4 regions of the Janthinobacterium sp. BHSEK genome follow, and region 4 is predicted to be linked to each of the others. Evidence: predicted binding sites of a transcription regulator. Region 4 holds the regulator's gene; each other region holds the start of a gene.
The links. The regulator sigma-54, encoded in region 4, starts transcription at its own class of promoters, with help from an activator protein. The targets are predictions, from matches to a motif close to TGGCANGNAANCTGCTTT.

Region 1 (4,683 bases), on a different contig from region 4:
GCTGATGCCGGTGGTGATGATCGGCGTCATGGCGCTGGTCAACCCGCAATACATCCGCCTGCTGTGGACCGATCCCAGCGGCATCAAGCTGCTGTGGTACGCGGCTGGCATGGTGGCGCTGGGCGTGGTGTGGATGCGCAATGTGATACGTATCAGGATATAAAACTGGAGGTGGCATGAGCGGTGCACAACTGCTGTTCTTGTTGATCGTCTTCGCCGTGGTGGTGGCGCTGGCCCTGCTGGCGTGGCTGATCTTCTTTCCCGGCACCTTGCGTCAGCGCCTGTTCGGCGCCATGGCGCCGGCCGCCAGCGAGGCGGTGGCCGATACTGGCTGGGTGGAGCGCGTGGTGCGCGTGGCGCAGCCGTTCAGCAAGCTGTCGCTGCCGGAAGAGGGCTGGGAGCGCTCGCCGCTGCGCACGCGCTTCATGAACGCGGGTTGGCGCCAGGCCAGCGCGCCGGCCCTGTACTTTGCCGCGAAAACCGTGCTGGCCCTGCTGTTTCCCACCGTGCTGGGTTTGTATGCGGCCAGCGCCATGGCGGCGCAGCTGCGCAGCGTGCTGTTGCTGCTGCTGTGCGTCAGCGCCACCGTCGGCTATTACCTGCCCAACCTGGTGCTGGCCAGCACGGCCAAGCGGCGCCAGCGCGACATCTTTGAAAACATCCCCGACGCGCTCGACTTGCTGACCGTATGCGTGGAAGCGGGCCTGAGCCTGGAGCGCGCGCTGGTGAAGGTGTCGGGCGAAATCCACATCAAGAGCGTGGTGCTGGCGCAGGAATTGCAACTGGTGCTGATGGAAATGCGCGCCGGCTTTTCCAAGGAAAAGGCGCTGCGCAACCTGGCCCTGCGCAGCGGCGTGGAAGACGTCGACACCCTCGTCGCCATGCTGATCCAGTCGGAACGCTTCGGCACCAGCATGGGCGACTCGCTGCGCGTGCATTCGGAAAACCTGCGCGGCAAGCGCAGCCTGCTGGCCGAGGAGGCGGCGGCGAAGATCGCCCTGAAACTGCTGTTCCCGCTGATCTTTTGCGTCTTTCCCACCCTGATGCTGGTGCTCATGGGGCCGGCCGTGATCGAAGTCTATCGCGTGCTCGTGCCGGCCATGGCCAGCCGCTGAAAGGAGTCACCATGCGCTTGACGATTTCCCGCCTGGCCGCCGCCTGCGCCTGCCTGGGCCTGGCCGCCTGCACCACGCAACTGGCCCATGCACCGGTGCCGCAGTGGCCCGACGCCGATGCCGCCTATGCGGCAGGGCGCCAGCATTTCGAGCGGGGCGACCTGCCTGCGGCGCAAGCGGCCTACGAGCAAGCCCTGCGCCATGCGCCGCGTCATGTGGACGCGCGCAATGGCCTGGCCGTGCTGCACGCGCAGCGCGGCGAGCACGCTGCCGCCATCGCCCAGTGGCAGGCGTTGACGCAGGAGGCGGGCATGGCGCGGCCGCGGCAGGCCTATCTGTTCAGCAATCTCGGTCATGCCTATTATTTAAGCGGACGCGATGCGCAAGCGTTGACTGCGCTGGAACAGGCATGCCTGCTCGATCCGCTCAATGCGCTGGCCTGGCAGCACCTGGCGCAGGTACTGGAGCGGCTGGGACAGCACGAGCGCGCGGCCGTCATGCGGCGCCAGGCGGCCAGCTTGCGGGAACACGATGTGCGGCGCGACATGGCCGTCTTGCGCGGCGAGGCGGCGCCGCAGTCCGCGCCCGCGCCCGCGCCGGTACCGGATGCGCCCGCGATGGCGCGCGTGGAGATCACGCAGAGCGATGGCATGGCCCAGCTACGGCGCGTGCCGGCGGCGGTGCGCAGCCTGCCCGCTAGCGCGTTGCTGCCCGCCGCGCCTGTGCCTGTGGCTGGCGCGCCGCATCCGCGCCTGGAAATTGTGAACGGCAACGGCGTGCCCGGCCTGGCCGCCGCGCTGGCGCGCAGCTTGGCCGGCACGCCCGTGCAGGTGGTGCGCCTGGCCAATGCTGGCAGCTTCCAGGTGGCGCGCACGCGCGTCGAATACCGGCCCGCGCAGGAACAGGCGGCGCGCCAGCTGGCCCGTCAGCTGGGAACGCAGGTGCAGACCCAGGTGCCGATCCAGGCCGCCGACTGCCCTGCCAGCGAGCTGCGCCTGGTACTGGGACACGACCTGAGCGACCCCGCCATGCTGCACCGCTATTATCTGCAGCAATTGCAGCTGGCCCGCCAGGCGCTGGCACGGCTCGGTTAACACGCATCGGCTGGCATAAAAAAACACGCGGCGCCTTGGCGGGCGCCGCGTGTTTTTGAGCGTGCCAGTGTTTATTTCGGCTGGCGGCGGCGCGTGAAGGCGAGGCCGGCCAGTCCCGTGCCCAGCAGGAACAGGGTGCCTGGCTCCGGCACTTGCAAGGGTTCGATGACGACGATGTCGGTGCGCGTGGACTTGGAGAAGTTCAAGGTATAGCTGCCGGCGGGCAGGGCGAAATTCGACGTCAGGGAAAACATCGCGAAGCCATTCGTGAAGGCGCGCGAGGTGGCGGGATCGTTGGTGCCGGCCGTCATGTTCAGGCTGAACGGGTCCAGGCTGCCGACCGTATGGTTGCCGTTGACGTCGCTGCCATTGTTGGCATCGCCGTCGGGCGCGAACTGGAAGATCACGCCGTCGGCATTCGCATTCGACAGGCAGCCGACGGGACTGGCGGTATTGCACGAGATATTGAAGATATCCATGATCGACACGTTCGACTTGTCGCCCATGGTCGTCACGCTGGTGCGCAGGTCGCGCCGTCCCATGAAGCTGAAGGTGATGAAGCCGGCGCTCGACAGGGTCAGGTTGACGGAGCCGGTCAGCGTGTCGCCAGCCGTGGCCGTGGCGGCGCCCACCGTGTTGCGCTGTGTTTCCGCCACGGCGCTCACGGTCGAGCCGGTGCCGTTGAGCATGTTGCCGAAGGCATGCGCATCGCCGCGCGCGAATTCCAGCGTGGAACTGGGGCTGGGTGCGTAGTTATTTTGCGGCAAGCCGCTGCAGCCGCCGCCCGAACACACTTGCAGCACGTCGGCATTGGCGGCCGGGCCCGTATTGACGGCGCGCGGATTGACGGCCACGCCGCCCTGGAAAAAGGCGCTGTCGCTGGCGTTGCGGTTGGCGCCGGCCAGCGACAGCGCGCCGGCGCTGGTGGTGATGCGGAAATTGTTCAATTCGTTGACGGCCAGGCCGTACGCGCCGGCCTGCGCCTGACCGCTGGCCAGCAGGCTTGCCGCCGCCAGTGCGCCCAGCCAGCCCAGGGTCTTGCTTCGTGTGTGATCGACGTTCATCGCAGCCTCTTATCGTAGTCAGTCTCGGAAAATCCGGGGGATAAAGAATCCAGAATGACTTTCCTGGATTCATCTCGTAGACAGTGATAAGCAGCTTGCGTGCCACACAAAAAAAGCATTTCAAATCAAACGCTTGCGTAAAACGGACTGAGCTGGTGGAAGCAAAGTGTAAGAAAGGCCGACGCCGCCTGGCGGGCGGCATCGGCCAGCCTCAGGTACCCCGGTGATAGCCCAGGTGGCCGCCCGAATTGCGCGCGCAGCCGCAGCCGATGCGCGCCACTTCCTCGCCTTCCGTCAATTTCCAGTTGGTAATCGTCGTGTGCTGCCAGTCGATGTCGCTTTTCTTGACAGGTTTCACCGTCAAGGTGCGGGTTGCCGCGTCCGTGTACTCCATCAGCTCTTCGTCGTCGGCGATGTCGAAATGGCGGTGGATCAGGGAAATGCCGAAGCGGTCGAGCGCGCCATAGCGCTGCAGCACGTCGCGCAGTTCGCGAAAGCAGGCCAGGTCGTCGGGCAGCAGCGGGTCGACGGCGGAAATATCGGCGACGGGCTGCCATTGCATGGCGTGGATGTTCAGGCTGTGCATGATGTTCTCCTGTGCCCCTGGTATCAAGCCCAGGCTGCCGGAGGGGCGCCGGCACGCCTGGCGAAGTGCCCATCGTGGCCGCAACGCCGCTGCGGCGCTTGCGTCAGATCAAAGGTGCGGCATATCGTGGCTTGCCCGGTAAAATAGGCGATGGCAAACAAAACCCCCACCTTCCCCGGCGCACGCACGGGCCGCGGTCAGGTCCTGGCCGTGCTGCTGTCGAACCGCGACCAGTCCGGCGCCGAGCCGCTGCAAGGCCGCGTCTCGCTGGCCGCCATCGTGAAAGCGCTGAAACGCAAATACCACTGGCCCATCGAGACGCACAGCTTTCCCGCCAACACGCAGGATGGCCGTGCCAGCTGGGCAACGGTATATAGCTTGCCGGAAAAGGTGATCGAGGCCGCGCTGGAAGCCGGCGGCCGGGAGTGGCTGGAGAGCCGGGGAGTGCCTGGGCTGCGCTGAACGCGTCGCCCTCCGCTATTCGAGCCGGAAGCCGACCTTCAGCGTGACCTGGAAGTGCGCCACCTTGCCGTCGACGATATGCCCGCGCGATTCCGTCACTTCATACCAGTCCATATGCTTGACCGTCAGCGCCGCCTTGGCAATGGCATCGCGTATCGCCTGATCGCTGCTTTCGGTGGACGTGCCGACCAGCTCGATCAGTTTGTAAGTGTGTGCGGACATGATATTTCCCCAGGTAGGCAAGCCAGACATCGGGAGCCTGCTTTGCGCAGGCACGTGCCCATCTTGCGCCTAAACGTGCTGATAGTCATTGCGCGGTGCAGCAATGCGATTGCGAATCTGGCGAAGGCTGCCATCATGCT
Region 2 (4,683 bases), on a different contig from region 4:
ATCCGTTTATCCTGCGCCACAAAACGGCCGACCAGCAAGACAGGCTTGCCTTGCTGCGTGCCGCTGGCCTCGATGCTGAGCGAGCTGCGCTGTTGCGTTCCGGCAGCCGTGCTGCTGGCCGCCGATGCCGATTTTTCGCTACGCACGGTGCCGTTGATATTTTTTAACAGGGCAGTCTGCATAGCGGGCAAGGCCGCTTGCGCTTGTTCGGCGCTGTCGAGCACGGCGCTGCCGATGGCGAAGGTATTGCCATCGATTTCGCTGGCTGTCATGGTCAGGCTGACTTTCTTGCCATCGAGATCGATCTCGCGTGTCAGCACGGCCGGCTTGCCTGGAAACAAGGCCGTGAACTGGGCGTCAGGGCTGCGATAATCGCGCCAGTCGAATTTCGGACTGCAAGCGGACAAGACGCTGGCGGCCGCGAGCGTAGCCAGAAAGAGGGCAAGTGATGGTTTTTTCATCAGCAGATGGTAGCAGCGCCGCCAACCGCGCGCAATCGCGCACGCGTGGCGTTGGCCATTGGCCGCCTCATATCTCGCGCAGCACGCGCCGGTACTGGATCGCTTCGGCAACATGCGCTTGCGTAATGGCGGGGCTGCCCGCCAGATCCGCGATGCTGCGCGCCACGCGTAGTACCCGGTGGTAGGTGCGCGCCGACCAGTGCAGGCGCGCCATGGCGCCATGCAGCAGCTGTTCGCCGTGCGTTTCCAGGCGACAATGCTGTTCGATTTCCGTGTTGCTCAGCCTCTGGTTCGCTTTTCCCTGGCGTGCCAGCTGCAAGGCAAAGGCAGCCGCTACCCGCGTGGCGATGGCTTGCGTGCTTTCGCCGGCGCCGGCGTGCCGGCCCAGGGCCGCCGGCGCCATGGCGGCCACTTCGATTTGCAGGTCAATACGGTCGAGTAGCGGGCCGGACAGGCGGTTGTGATAACGGAGCACGGCGTCCGGCGTGCAGCGGCAACGTCCCGAAGCGTGGCCCAGATAGCCGCACGGGCAGGGATTCATGGCGGCGATCAGTTGAAAACGGGCAGGAAACTCGGCCTGGCGGGCCGCGCGCGAAATGCTGATCACCCCCGATTCCATAGGCTGGCGCAGCACATCGAGCACCCGGCGCTGGAATTCAGCGATTTCATCGAGAAACAGCACGCCGCAGTGGGCCAGCGAGATTTCTCCCGGGCGCGGCACGTTGCCGCCGCCCACCAGGGCCACGCCGGACGCCGTCTGGTGCGGGGCGCGGTAGGGGCGGCGTTTCCAGTGTTCCACCTTGAAGTGGCCGCCCAGCGAATGCACGGCGGCCGATTCCAGCGCTTCCTCATCGCTCATGGGCGGCAGCACGCCGGGGAAGCGGCTGGCCAGCATGGTCTTGCCCGCGCCCGGCGGTCCCACCATCAGCACGTTATGGCCGCCCGCGGCCGCCACTTCCAGCGCCCGCCGCGCCTGCTGCTGGCCCTGCACGTCGGCAAAGTCGGGGTACGGAGAAACGTGCGCTGCCAGCATGGGCTGATGACGTTGCAGGGCCGTGTGGCCGGCGTGCGCGGCAAAATGCGCGCAGACTTCGAGCAGGCTGTGAGCGGGATAGATGCAGGCATCGCTGACCAGCGCCGCCTCATCCGCATTCGCCTGCGGCAGGATGAAGGCGCGCGGCGTGCCCGCCTGACTGCGCTGCATGGCAAAGGTCATGGCCAGGGCGCCGCGGATGGGGCGCAACTGGCCTGAGAGCGACAGTTCGCCCGCGAATTCGTAGTGGTGCAATTGGTCGCCCGGCAACTGGCCGGACGCAGCCAGGATGCCCAAGGCAATGGGCAGATCGAAGCGGCCTGATTCCTTGGGCAGGTCCGCCGGCGCCAGGTTGGCCGTGATGCGCCGCGCCGGCATCTCGAAGCCGCAGTTTTGCAGCGCGGCCCGCACGCGGTCGCGCGATTCCTTCACTTCCGTATCCGGCAGGCCGACTATCGTAAACGAAGGCAAGCCATTGGCAAGGTGGACTTCGACACTTACCTCGGGCGCCTCCATGCCGGCCAGGGCGCGGCTTTTCAGGACGGCCAGACTCATCAGACTCCCCTGTGCCCTGGGGCGGGCAGGATCAGTCTAGCGCTTGAAATGCCGTCAGGCTTGAGGTATGCCAGCAAGGCCGTCAATAACGGCGCCTCGCTGACGGCACCTTACACCTTGGCCTTCGATTCGTTCAGGCGCGTTTCCAGTTCGATCAGGCGCAATTCCAGTGCGTCGAGCTTGGCGCGGGTCTTGGCCAGCACTTGCGCCTGGATATCGAATTCCTCGCGCGTGACGAGATCGAGGCGGGCGAAGCCCTGGGTCATCATCGATTTCACGTTTTTCTCGATATCCTTGGCAGGCGAGTTCTCGATGGCTTGGTGAATCTTGCCTTGCAAGTCGTTAAAGAAGGTATTCATGTCCATGTTCAGTCCTTTTATGGTGCGGCATGTGCATCGCACCATTGCGGTGCACAGCGGTGTTAATCTGGTGCGAAAATAGGCAAATCCACAACGCTTCAGCAGCGTATTCCCGCATGCCCAGCGGCTTGCAGGGTATGTATGGCCGGAAACGCACCTGTCAAGGTGGCAAGAGAGCTGGCACGTATTCTGCTAAAGAAGGTATGAACGCTTTGTGATCTCCAGCCAAGATTTTAAACCTCAACCGCTTTAAAAGTTCAATAAAAGGGAATCGCCATGAAGAATCTGTCCAAGAACATGACTTTAGCTGCAGCGTTGACGCTGGCCATGACCGCTTTGAGCGGCAGCGCCATGGCCCAGGATGCGGTGGCGGCGCCTGCTGCTGCCGTACCTGATAACGTGGTGAGCTACAACGTGGCGCTGACCAGCGACTACCGCTACCGTGGCGTGTCGCAAAGCCGTCTCGACCCTGCCATTAGCGGCGGCGCCGACTATACCCACAATCCGACGGGGCTGTACGTGGGAACCTGGCTGTCGAGCATCAAATGGATCAAGGACGGCGGCGGCGATACGAACCTGGAATGGGATATTTATGCCGGCAAGCGGGGCGAGATCAGCAAGGATTTTACCTATGACGTGGGCGGCCTGTATTACTTCTACCCATCGAATGGCTTGAGCACGAATGCGAACACCTTCGAGCTGTACGGCCAACTCGGCTATGGCCCGGCCTACATCAAGTACTCGCACTCGACCACCAATCTGTTCGGCGTGGCCGACAGCAAGAACAGCGGCTACCTCGACGTGGGCGCGAATATCGATATGTACGAAGGCTATCTGCTGAACTTGCATGTGGGCCGCCAGAAAGTCGAACATAACGATGCCCTCAGCTATACCGATTACAAGCTGGGCGTCACCAAGGATTTTGGCGTGGCAACTGTCGCCTTGGCCTACGTCAAAGCCAATATCACGTCGCTGGCACCGAATGGCAAGAATCTGGCGAAATCCGGTCTCGTGCTGACCGTATCCAAAACCTTTTAAGCGAGACTGCCATGAAAATGATTACTGCAATCATTAAACCGTTCAAACTGGACGAAGTACGCGAAGCCTTGTCGGCTATCAATGTGCAAGGCATTACCGTTACCGAAGTCAAAGGGTTCGGCCGCCAGAAAGGCCACACGGAACTCTACCGTGGCGCCGAGTATGTCGTTGATTTTTTGCCCAAGACCAAGATTGAAGCGGCCGTCGATGACGCCATTGTCGACCAGGCCATCGAAGCGATCGAAGGCGCGGCGCGTACCGGTAAAATCGGCGACGGCAAGATTTTCGTCTACAACCTGGAACAGGTCATCCGCATCCGTACCGGTGAAACCGGCAACGAAGCGCTCTAAGGGGAATATTGATGCGTAAAAATATAACAAAATTGCTAGCTGGGTTTGCCTGTCTTTGTGCGTTTGGCGTCGCCGCGCCGAGCTTTGCCGATGCCCCTGCCAAGACGGAAGCGGCCACGACCGCGGCCGTCGCCGCGCCCGCCGTCACGCCCGTGCCGGACGCAACGGCACCGGCTGCCGCCGCGCCGGCCCCGGCCGCTGCCGCGCCAGCCGCCGCGCCCGTCGCCAACAAGGGCGATACCAGTTTCATGATGATTTCCACCTTGCTGGTGATCTTGATGACCATCCCCGGCCTGGCCCTGTTCTACGGCGGTCTGGTGCGCTCGAAGAACATGCTGTCGGTGCTGATGCAAGTGTTCATGGTGTTCGCGCTGGTCATCGTGCTGTGGTGCATTTATGGCTATTCCATCGCCTTCACGGAAAAAACCGCCTTCTTCGGTGGCTTCGACCGCCTGTTCCTGAACGGTATCTGGGACCCGGCCAAGGGCACGTTTGCCGCCGCCGCCACGTTCAGCAAGGGCGTCGTCATTCCCGAGTTCGTCTTCGTCGCCTTCCAGGGCACGTTTGCCGCCATCACCTGCGCACTGATCGTCGGTGCCTTTGCCGAGCGCGCCAAGTTTGCCGCCGTGCTGGCCTTCGTCGTGCTGTGGTTCACGTTTGCCTACCTGCCTGCGGCCCACATGGTGTGGTTCTGGACCGGTCCTGACCTGATCACCAATGCCGCTACCTCGGCCAGCGAAGCCCTGAAAGCGGGCTGGATCTGGCAAAAAGGCGCGCTGGACTTCGCCGGCGGCACCGTGGTGCACATCAATGCCGCCGTCGCCGGCCTGGTGGGCGCGATCATGATCGGCAAGCGCGTTGGCTACGGCCGCGAATCGATGGCGCCG
Region 3 (4,683 bases), on a different contig from region 4:
CCCACGCCCAGCGCGGCGCAGACACAAGCATACAGGGGCGCTCGCGGGGTGGCCAACAGCACGTGCCGGTAACCGGCCAGCACCACGGCGATCGCCGCCAGATTGAATATCAGGAAACCCTGTATGCCGCCTGGCACATGAAACATCTCCCACTCTTTCCAGTAGGCGGCGTCGATTTGATGCAGGATCAGGCACAACATGGTCCAAAAATAGCTGCGTGGCATAAAATTTACATTCGTCAGTATTGACGCAATTGTAAAGCCTGCAACGCGCAGCGGGACCTGTCCATGGCACTTTTCGATATCAATATGAAATTCATTGATATAAATGCTTTTTCATCAAGAAATCATGCATACTGCGAGTCGACCATATCCACATGAGCATCGCATGACAAGCAACAAGCCCGCCGCGGAAAGCAAGCTCCAGGACTTCGAATTCGAAGCCATGAATCTGCAGGTGGGAGGACGCATTCAGTTCATCACGCACCGCACCATCAAACCCATCCAGCATTTCTCGACCGTGATCGGTTATGTGAAAGACGAGTACCTGATCGTCAAGATTCCCATGGAAAATGGCGTCTCCATCGTGCTCAACGAGGGCGACAAGCTGACCATCCGTGTGTTTTCCGGCATCACCGTCTGTTCGTTTGCGTGCAGCGTGCTGCGCATCTTCGGCCGCCCGCTCCATTACGTGCACCTGAGCTTTCCCGACGCCATCCAGGGCACCAGCCTGCGCACGGCCATGCGCGTGAAAGTGGAGATCCCGGCGCAGCTGAGCTACCGCGACGTGGCGGCCGTGCCCGTGTTCATCGTCAACCTCAGCGTGTCGGGCGCGCTGATCGAGGCGCCCGGCATGCTCACGCCCGATGACGACGGCGTGGCGCTCAGCTTTACCCTGCTGGTGCAGCCGAACAAGCATCAGATGCGCGTCAACACGCGCGCCCGCATCCAGAACGTCAGCGTGGGCAAGCCGTCGAATGGCCATGCCGCCGACGCAGCCGAAATCTATACATATGGCGTGCAATTCATCGACCTGGAACCGACCCACTACACCCTGTTGCAAAACCTTACCTATGAAGCGCTGATCGCGGACCGGCAAAAAATCGTCTGATACCCGGCTGGCCAGCGCCGCTTACAGGGTCGGGGTCACGTCGGGAATGTTGTTTTTGATAATCGCTTCCTTCGCCGCCAGATTCGTTACGGTGGTGCTGTTAAACCAGCTCAGGCTACTGGTACCCGGCTTCATGGTCATCGTCACGCTTTGCCCACCGATCCCCGTGCCCAGGTCGGCAGCGAGGGTCAGCACGATATTCCCCTTGTCCACAGTGGCGCTCGCCACTTCGCGCGTGGCACTGAACACGGGAATGGAACTTGGTACGCTCTCGGTGGGCGTGCTGCAGGCGGCCGCCTCGCCCCCATTTTCCTGCACGCACAGGGCCACGGCCGTTTTCAACGGTGCGGCGGCGGCCAGCACGTTGCTGACCTTGGCCCGCATCGTATAGTCGCCGTACTGGGGAATGGCCACGGCCGCCAGGATGCCGGCGATGGCCACCACGATCATCAGTTCTATCAGGGTAAATCCGCTTTGCGCGCGCATCGCATCCTCCCGGAGTGCAGTTGGTCACGCCCTTCACAGTGCAAGCGCCATGCCAGCGGCGCGCCCGGGCAGCGGCGGTACACATGGAAAGAAAAGCGACACATTTGGGCGCTATCGGACCAGCGCCGTCCGCTCAGGCCGGAAAACGGCCTGTCTTGCAGACAAAAAAAAGGAGCCGAAGCTCCTTTTTTGTACTGCGGTCAGCGGGCTGAAATTACAGCATGGCTTTCAGCAGACGCGCCATTTCCGACGGGTTCTTGGTCACGGTGATGCCGCAAGCTTCCATGATTTCCAGCTTGGCTTGTGCCGTATCGGCGCCGCCCGAGATCAGCGCGCCGGCGTGGCCCATGCGCTTGCCTGGAGGAGCCGTCACGCCAGCGATGAAGCCGACGACCGGTTTTTTCATGTTGTCTTTGATCCAATAAGCCGCGTTGGCTTCGTCTGGACCGCCGATTTCGCCGATCATGATGACCGCGTCGGTATCTGGATCGTCATTGAACATCTTCATGATGTCGATGTGCTTCAGACCGTTGATCGGGTCGCCGCCGATGCCGACTGCCGACGATTGGCCCAGACCCAGTGCCGTCAGTTGACCCACTGCTTCATAGGTCAGGGTGCCCGAACGCGATACGACGCCGATACGGCCCTTCTTGTGGATGTGACCTGGCATGATGCCGATCTTGATTTCGTCTGGCGTGATCAGGCCTGGGCAGTTAGGGCCCAGCAGCAAGGTCTTGCTGCCAGCTTTCGCCATGCGGTCCTTCAGGGCCATCATGTCGCGGACAGGAATGCCTTCGGTGATGCAAATGGCCAGATCCATTTCAGCTTCGACAGCTTCCCAGATCGCCGCTGCCGCGCCTGCTGGCGGCACGTAGATCACGGAAACGTTGGCGCCGGTTTCTTTTTTCGCTTCGGTAACGTTAGCGAAAATAGGAATGCCTTCGAAATCTTCGCCGGCTTTCTTCGGGTTCACGCCTGCCACGAAGGCAGCTTTGCCGTTCGCGTAGTCGCGGCAACCGCGGGTATGGAACTGGCCGGTCTTGCCGGTGATCCCTTGGGTAACGACTTTGGTATCTTTATTGATCAGAATGGACATGTTGATTCCTTAATTAAGCTTGACCGGCAGCAGCGGCAACGACGCTCTTGGCTGCATCTTCCATGGTGTCGGCTGCGATGATAGGCAGACCGGAATCGGCCAGCATCTTTTTGCCCAGGTCTTCGTTGGTGCCCTTCATGCGCACGACCAGCGGTACGTTCAGCGAGACGGCTTTCACTGCGGCGATGACGCCTTCAGCGATCACGTCGCAACGCATGATGCCGCCGAAAATGTTCACCAGGATGGCTTTCAGGCCTGGGTTTTTCAGCATGATCTTGAACGCTTCGGTCACTTTTTCTGCCGTGGCGCCGCCGCCGACGTCCAGGAAGTTGGCTGGCTCGCCGCCGAACAGCTTGATGGTGTCCATGGTGGCCATGGCCAGGCCGGCGCCGTTCACCAGGCAACCGATGTTGCCGTCGAGCGAGATGTAAGCCAGGTCGAATTTCGACGCTTCGATTTCAGCTGGATCTTCTTCATCCAGATCGCGCAGGGCGACGATTTCCGGATGACGGAACAGGGCGTTCGGGTCGAAGTTGAACTTGGCGTCCAGGGCGATGACCTTGCCGCTGCCGGTGACGATCAGCGGGTTGATCTCGGCCAGCGAGCAATCGGTTTCCCAGTAGGCTTTGTACAAGCCTTGCAGGTTGACGCGGGCGTCGGCGATGGAACCGGCAGGCACGCCGATCTTGGCGGCGATGTCGTCTGCCTGGGCATCGGTCAGGCCTGTGCCCGGATCGATGGTGACGTGATGGATCTTCTCAGGGTGGCTCTCGGCCACTTCTTCGATGTCCATGCCGCCTTCGGACGATGCCATCAGGACGATTTTCTGGGTAACGCGGTCGGTGACCAGCGAAACGTACAGTTCCTGTTTGATGTCGGCGCCTTCTTCCACCAGCAGGCGGTTGACTTTCTGGCCTTCGGCGCTGGTCTGATGCGTGATCAGCTGCATGCCCATGATCTGGTCAGCGTATTCCTTGACCTGTTCCATCGATTTTGCCACTTTCACGCCGCCGCCCTTGCCGCGGCCACCTGCGTGGATCTGCGCCTTGACAACCCACACTGGGCCGCCCAGGGTTTCCGCAGCCTTGACGGCTTCTTCGACGGACATGCACGGAATACCGCGTGGTACCGTCACTCCGTGCTGCCGGAGGATTTCTTTGGCTTGATACTCATGGATTTTCATGCTGGCTTCCCTTCTGATACTGATTTGTAAAAATACGGTTAGTGGTGCAAAAAAAACAGGAAAAACAGAGCGCCGGGATCACACCTTGGCTACCCAGCGCGGGTAATACTGTGCAACCGCCCCGCCATCGGTGCGCAGGGCGTGGCATTTGTCGAGTTGGAACGGCTTTTCATGCGACAAGTCAGCATTCGCACCGTCACGGGTCGACCAGACATCGCCGGCAAATGCCTGAACCGTCGCAGTCGGCAAGACTTGCGCCAATTCGGTCAAATGGGTACAGCCAGCGATTCCCGCCAGGCGCTGTTTCAAGTCGCGGCGGAAATTCTTCAATAGGTTCAAACCGATCAGCGCCCTGTAAGCGGGGCCGATGGTATCGCAAAAACCGGGATAGGGCACGGCATCGGAGGCGGCTTCGGCCTCGACAATGGTCAGTTCGCGATCGACGGTAATGCGTAAATGGAGGTCATGCAGAGGGGCGCCGGCGGGACGGGGGCCGGAGGCCAGGGTCGCGTCATAGCTTTTGATATCGGTGATATGGGCGTCAATATCCCACAGGCCGTCGTCGCGCATATACGCTTGGACGTCGATAACGCGGGAGTGCCGTAGGGCGCGCCGGGATACGGGAGTTGACAGGGGCATAAGACCGATGCCGCTTGCGCGGCCATAATTTAGTAAGCAGCCATGTGCCTAAAGCACTCTGTTCGCAGCTTCTACGAACAGCAACCGCACCTGCGGCGCCGCAAAAACCCTAAAAGTGTAGCACAGTAGGCGCCGGTTGCGCCGCAACATAATTTTTCATTGCTTTGAT
Region 4 (4,683 bases):
TTCTGGGCCGATCCCGGCAAGCTGGCCACCTTCCGCCAGAAGCGCGATGGCGCGGGCGACCTGTGGGTCGAAGGCGAAGCGGAGCGCGTGGAATACGACAACAAGACGGAAGTGGTGAAACTGTTTTCCAGGGCCAAGCTGACGCGCCTGGAGGGCACGAAAGTGACCGACGTGGCCAATGGCGCCTTCATCTCGTATGACAGCCGCAAGGAAGTGTTTGCGATGGAAAATTCCAACAGCGGCACCAGCACCCCCGATGGCGGCAGCGTGCGCATGGTGATCCAGCCGAAGACCAAGGCGCCCGCGGCGGAGAAAGCGCCGGCCACGCCTGCGCCAGGAACGAAATAATGGACAATACTCGTTGCGGCAGTACCCTGATCGTTCGCGGGCTGCAAAAAACCTATGGCAAGCGGCAAGTCGTGCATGACGTCTCGCTGCAAGTCGAATGCGGCGAAGTGGTGGGGCTGCTGGGCCCGAACGGCGCCGGCAAGACCACGTCGTTCTACATGATCGTCGGCCTGGTGCCGTCCGATGGCGGCAGCATCGATATCAGCGGCGTGGACATTTCCAGCCTGCCGATCCACCGCCGCGCGCAGATGGGCCTGTCGTACCTGCCGCAGGAAGCGTCCGTGTTCCGCAAGCTGACGGTGGAAGACAATATCCGTGCCGTGCTGGAAATCCAGACCGTCGAAGGCCGCCCCCTGAAGAAGGCCGAGATCGAGGAGCGCCTGGATAAACTGCTGGCCGACCTGCAGATTGAAAAGCTGCGCGAGAACCAGGCCCTGTCCCTGTCGGGCGGCGAGCGCCGCCGCGTGGAAATCGCCCGCGCGCTGGCCACCGATCCCCGTTTCGTGCTGCTCGACGAGCCCTTCGCCGGCGTCGATCCGATCGCCGTCATCGAGATCCAGCGCATCGTGCGCTTCTTGAAGGAGCGCAATATCGGCGTGCTGATCACCGATCATAATGTGCGCGAGACGCTGGGTATTTGCGACCGTGCCTACATCATCAACCAGGGCTCGGTGCTGGCGTCGGGACGCCCCGACGACATCATCGCCAACGAGTCGGTACGCCGGGTCTATCTGGGCGAACACTTCCGCATGTGAGCCAATGAAACAATCATTGCAGCTGCGCACTTCGCAGCATCTGGCACTGACGCCGCAGTTGCAGCAATCGATACGCCTGTTGCAATTGTCTACCCTGGAATTGCACCAGGAACTCGAGCAGCTGCTGACGGACAATCCCTTGCTCGAGCGCCTCGACGATCCGCTCGACCGTTCGCTGCGCCTGCTGTCCGACGGGGCCTTGAGTTCCACGGCCGCGCCGGCCGAAGCGCCGCCCCAGCCGCCAGGCCAGGAGGCGCCCGCAGCGCCGGCCGAAGCGGAAACGTTTGACGGCGAGGGGGGCGACGGCGCGGCCGCCGCGGATGGCGGCGACAGCGACTGGAGCGAGGCGAGCCGGGGCAAGGCGCCCGACGACGAAGATTCCCGTCCGCAATTGGAGGCCCACCACTGCACCCTGCGCGAGCACCTGATGGAGCAGATGCGCGTGACGGTGCTCGAGTTGCGCGACCGTGCGCTGGTCGAGCTGATCATCGACGCGCTCGACGACAATGGCTATCTGGAAGAGTCGCTCGACGACATCCTGGCGCGCCTGCCGGAAGAGCTGGAAATCGACGCCGACGAGATGCGCACGGCCTTGTCGCTGCTGCAAAGTTTCGATCCGCCGGGCGTGGGCGCGCGCAATGCGTCCGAATGCCTGGCGCTGCAGATCAAGCGCTTGCCGCACGTCGCCATGGTGACGCGGCGCATGGCCCTCGTCATCGTGGAAAAGCACCTGGCCTGGTTTGCCCAGCGCGATTTCAACAAGCTGAAGAAAGCCCTCGATTGCGACGAGGAAGACTTGCGCGAGGCGCAGACGGTGATTCGCCAGTGCAATCCGCACCCGGGCGCCGTGTTCGCCTCGGACGTGTCCGACTATGTGGTGCCCGACGTCGTCGTCAAGCGCGCGCGCAATGGCTGGCAAGTCACCCTGAACAACGACGTCATGCCGCGCCTGCGCGTCAACGCCATGTACGCCAACCTGCTCAAGCAGGGCAAGGGCGAGGGCGCCATGGGCGCACAGTTGCAGGAAGCCAAGTGGCTGATCAAGAATATGCGCCAGCGCTTCGACACGATCCTGCGCGTGGCGCAGGCGATAGTAGAAAGGCAAAAGAACTTTTTCTCGCATGGGGCCGTTGCCATGCGCCCCCTTGTGCTCCGTGAAATAGCTGATACACTGGGTTTACACGAGAGTACTATCTCGCGGGTAACAACTCAAAAGTACATGCTGACCCCGCACGGCATGTTCGAGTTGAAATATTTCTTTGGTAGCCACGTCGCCACCGAAGCGGGGGGCGAAGCGTCATCGACGGCGATACGGGCATTGATCGTGCAACTGACAGGAGCAGAAGACCCTAAAAATCCTTTATCCGACAGTAAGATTGCGGACATGCTGGGGGAACAAGGCATGGTGATTGCGCGACGTACTGTTGCCAAATACCGGGAAGCATTGAAAATTCCGCCAGTGAGCCTGCGTAAGTGTTTGTAAGTTTTTTTCGGTTCCTCTGCGGGCCGGATAGGATGGACCGCACGAACCCGATCATCTTTAGGAGTGTGTATGAATCTCACCATCAGCGGACATCATCTCGAAGTGACACCAGCCATCCGTGAATACGTACAAACGAAGCTGGAGCGCGTGAAACGTCATTTCGATCAAGTCATCGATATCGCCGTGATTCTGACCGTGGATAACCTCAAAGAGAAAGAAAAACGTCAAAAGGCCGAAGTCAACCTGCGTCTGAGTGGCAAAACCGTCTATGTGGAAAGCCTGGCGCAAGACCTGTATGCCGCGATCGATGCCCTGATCGACAAGCTCGATAGGCAAGTGATGAAATACAAAACCAAAGTGCAAGGGCACGGTAAAGAGGCGATCAAGCATCTGCCAGACAACTCGGAAGAAGAATTCGCCGCCGCCTAAGCGGCCTGCGACTTTCAACCGGTTGTGATCAACTAAGGGCGCACATTGCGCCCTTTTTTGCGCCCGTCCCTGTCGAACGCAATGTTCCCCGCGCAGGGGCTAGAATGTTGGCACTTTCACTTCTTTCCATCCTGCCATGAGCGACTTCGTCCAGACCTCCATCCGCCACCGCACGGGGCACATCGTGCTCGACCGTCCGAAAGCCTTGAATTCCCTGTCGCTGGAGATGGTGCGGGCCCTGAGCGCGGCCTTGCTGGCCTGGCGCGACGACCCGCAGGTGGACGCCGTGGTGATCCGCTCCAGCAGCGAGAAAGCCCTGTGCGCCGGCGGCGACATCCGTTTCTTTTACGATGCGGGCCTGGCCACGCCGCAAGGCGGCAGCGCCCAGCTGGAAGATTTCTTTACAGAAGAATATGCTTTAAATCATCTGATTCACTTCTACCCGAAACCGTATATCGCCGTGATGGACGGCGTGGTGATGGGCGGCGGCATGGGCGTGGCGCAAGCGGGGCCCGGCAACCGCCTGCGCATCGTCACAGGCCGCACGCGCATGGCCATGCCGGAAGTCAATATCGGCCTGTTCCCCGACGTGGGCGGCAGTTACTTTCTTTCCCGCCTGGCGGGCCGGCTGGGCCTGTACCTGGGCTTGACGGGCTTGACGATCAACGCGGCCGACGCCCTGTACACGGGCCTGGCCGATGTGTATCTGCCCGAGGCGCAGATGGGGGCGTTGCTGGCCCTGTTCGAGTCCACGCCGGGCGAGGCCTTGCCGGTCGCCATCAAGGCGCTGGCGGCGCCCTTCCAGGCCGAGGCGGGCGCTTCCCCCCTGGCCGCGGCGCGCGCGGCGCTGGACCGCCACTTCAGCGCGGGTTCGGTGGCGGCCATCATGACCTCGCTGGCGCAGGACGACAGCGCGTTCGCCGCGAAGGCCCTGGCGGCCATGCGCTTGCGTTCGCCCTTGATGATGTGCGTGACCCTGGAGTTGCTGCAGCGGGGCGCCCATCTGGGCGTGGCCGATTGCCTGCGCATGGAGCGCACGCTGGTGCGCCACAATTTCGAGCATGGCGAAGTGCTCGAAGGCGTGCGCGCGCTGGTGGTCGACAAGGACAATGCGCCGCGCTGGCAGCCTGCCAGCCTGGGCGAGGTCGATGCAGCCATGGTGGCGCGCTTCTTCGCCCCCGTGTGGCCGGCGCAAGCGCATCCGCTGCGCCACCTCGACTGATTAAGAACGCTCGCGGTGGCGCAGTACGACCCGCTCGTTGGGGCCGAAGTATTGCGCCAGCCGCTCCGCCATGTACACGGAGCGGTGCTGGCCGCCCGTGCAACCCAGAGCCACCGTCAGGTAGCTGCGGTTGTCGGACTTGAACGACGGCAGCCATTTCTCGATGAAGGCGCGGATGTCGGCCAGCAATTCCAGCGCGCTCGGCTGCGCGTCGAGGAAGGCGATCACGGGCGCGTCGCGGCCGTCGAGCGGGCGCAGCGCCAGGTCGTAATAGGGATTGGGCAAGGCCCGCACATCGAAGACGAAATCGGCATCGAGCGGCACGCCCAGCTTGAAGGCGAACGATTCGAAGAACAGGGTCAGCGGCGCGCGTTCGGAGGCGACGATATCCTTGATCCAGGCACGCAGCTTGTTGGCGCTCAGTTCCGAGGTATCGATCACATGGC

Region 1: AC0V2Y_RS24270 (EDSAP-1 family PEP-CTERM protein) is a predicted target of sigma-54. The motif match lies at 3,361-3,378, and genes of this name have one in related genera.
Region 2: AC0V2Y_RS14400 (TorF family putative porin) is a predicted target of sigma-54. The motif match lies at 2,587-2,604, and genes of this name have one in related genera.
Region 3: AC0V2Y_RS19150 (pilin) is a predicted target of sigma-54. The motif match lies at 1,634-1,651, and genes of this name have one in related genera.

The regions. Positions count from the first base shown of each region.
Region 1 is NZ_JBWBYV010000081.1:68,310-72,992, forward strand. Features, by position in the region: gene AC0V2Y_RS24255 (type II secretion system F family protein) at 1-163, shown strand, start outside; gene AC0V2Y_RS24260 (type II secretion system F family protein) at 177-1,115, shown strand; gene AC0V2Y_RS24265 (LytR C-terminal domain-containing protein) at 1,127-2,209, shown strand; gene AC0V2Y_RS24270 (EDSAP-1 family PEP-CTERM protein) at 2,281-3,273, opposite strand; gene AC0V2Y_RS24275 (hypothetical protein) at 3,485-3,859, opposite strand; gene AC0V2Y_RS24280 (hypothetical protein) at 4,010-4,321, shown strand; gene AC0V2Y_RS24285 (dodecin) at 4,337-4,543, opposite strand.
Region 2 is NZ_JBWBYV010000035.1:59,629-64,311, reverse strand. Features, by position in the region: gene AC0V2Y_RS14415 (hypothetical protein) at 1-461, opposite strand, end outside; gene AC0V2Y_RS14410 (YifB family Mg chelatase-like AAA ATPase) at 529-2,049, opposite strand; gene AC0V2Y_RS14405 (accessory factor UbiK family protein) at 2,160-2,414, opposite strand; gene AC0V2Y_RS14400 (TorF family putative porin) at 2,685-3,446, shown strand; gene AC0V2Y_RS14395 (P-II family nitrogen regulator) at 3,458-3,796, shown strand; gene AC0V2Y_RS14390 (ammonium transporter) at 3,808-4,683, shown strand, end outside.
Region 3 is NZ_JBWBYV010000056.1:63,246-67,928, reverse strand. Features, by position in the region: gene AC0V2Y_RS19160 (DUF6713 family protein) at 1-200, opposite strand, end outside; gene AC0V2Y_RS19155 (flagellar brake protein) at 388-1,110, shown strand; gene AC0V2Y_RS19150 (pilin) at 1,132-1,596, opposite strand; gene sucD (succinate--CoA ligase subunit alpha) at 1,811-2,692, opposite strand; gene sucC (ADP-forming succinate--CoA ligase subunit beta) at 2,706-3,875, opposite strand; gene AC0V2Y_RS19135 (DUF2889 domain-containing protein) at 3,954-4,514, opposite strand.
Region 4 is NZ_JBWBYV010000018.1:106,392-111,074, reverse strand. Features, by position in the region: gene lptA (lipopolysaccharide transport periplasmic protein LptA) at 1-348, shown strand, start outside; gene lptB (LPS export ABC transporter ATP-binding protein) at 348-1,103, shown strand; gene AC0V2Y_RS08870 (RNA polymerase factor sigma-54) at 1,108-2,586, shown strand; gene hpf (ribosome hibernation-promoting factor, HPF/YfiA family) at 2,656-3,015, shown strand; gene AC0V2Y_RS08860 (enoyl-CoA hydratase/isomerase family protein) at 3,152-4,237, shown strand; gene rapZ (RNase adapter RapZ) at 4,238-4,683, opposite strand, start outside.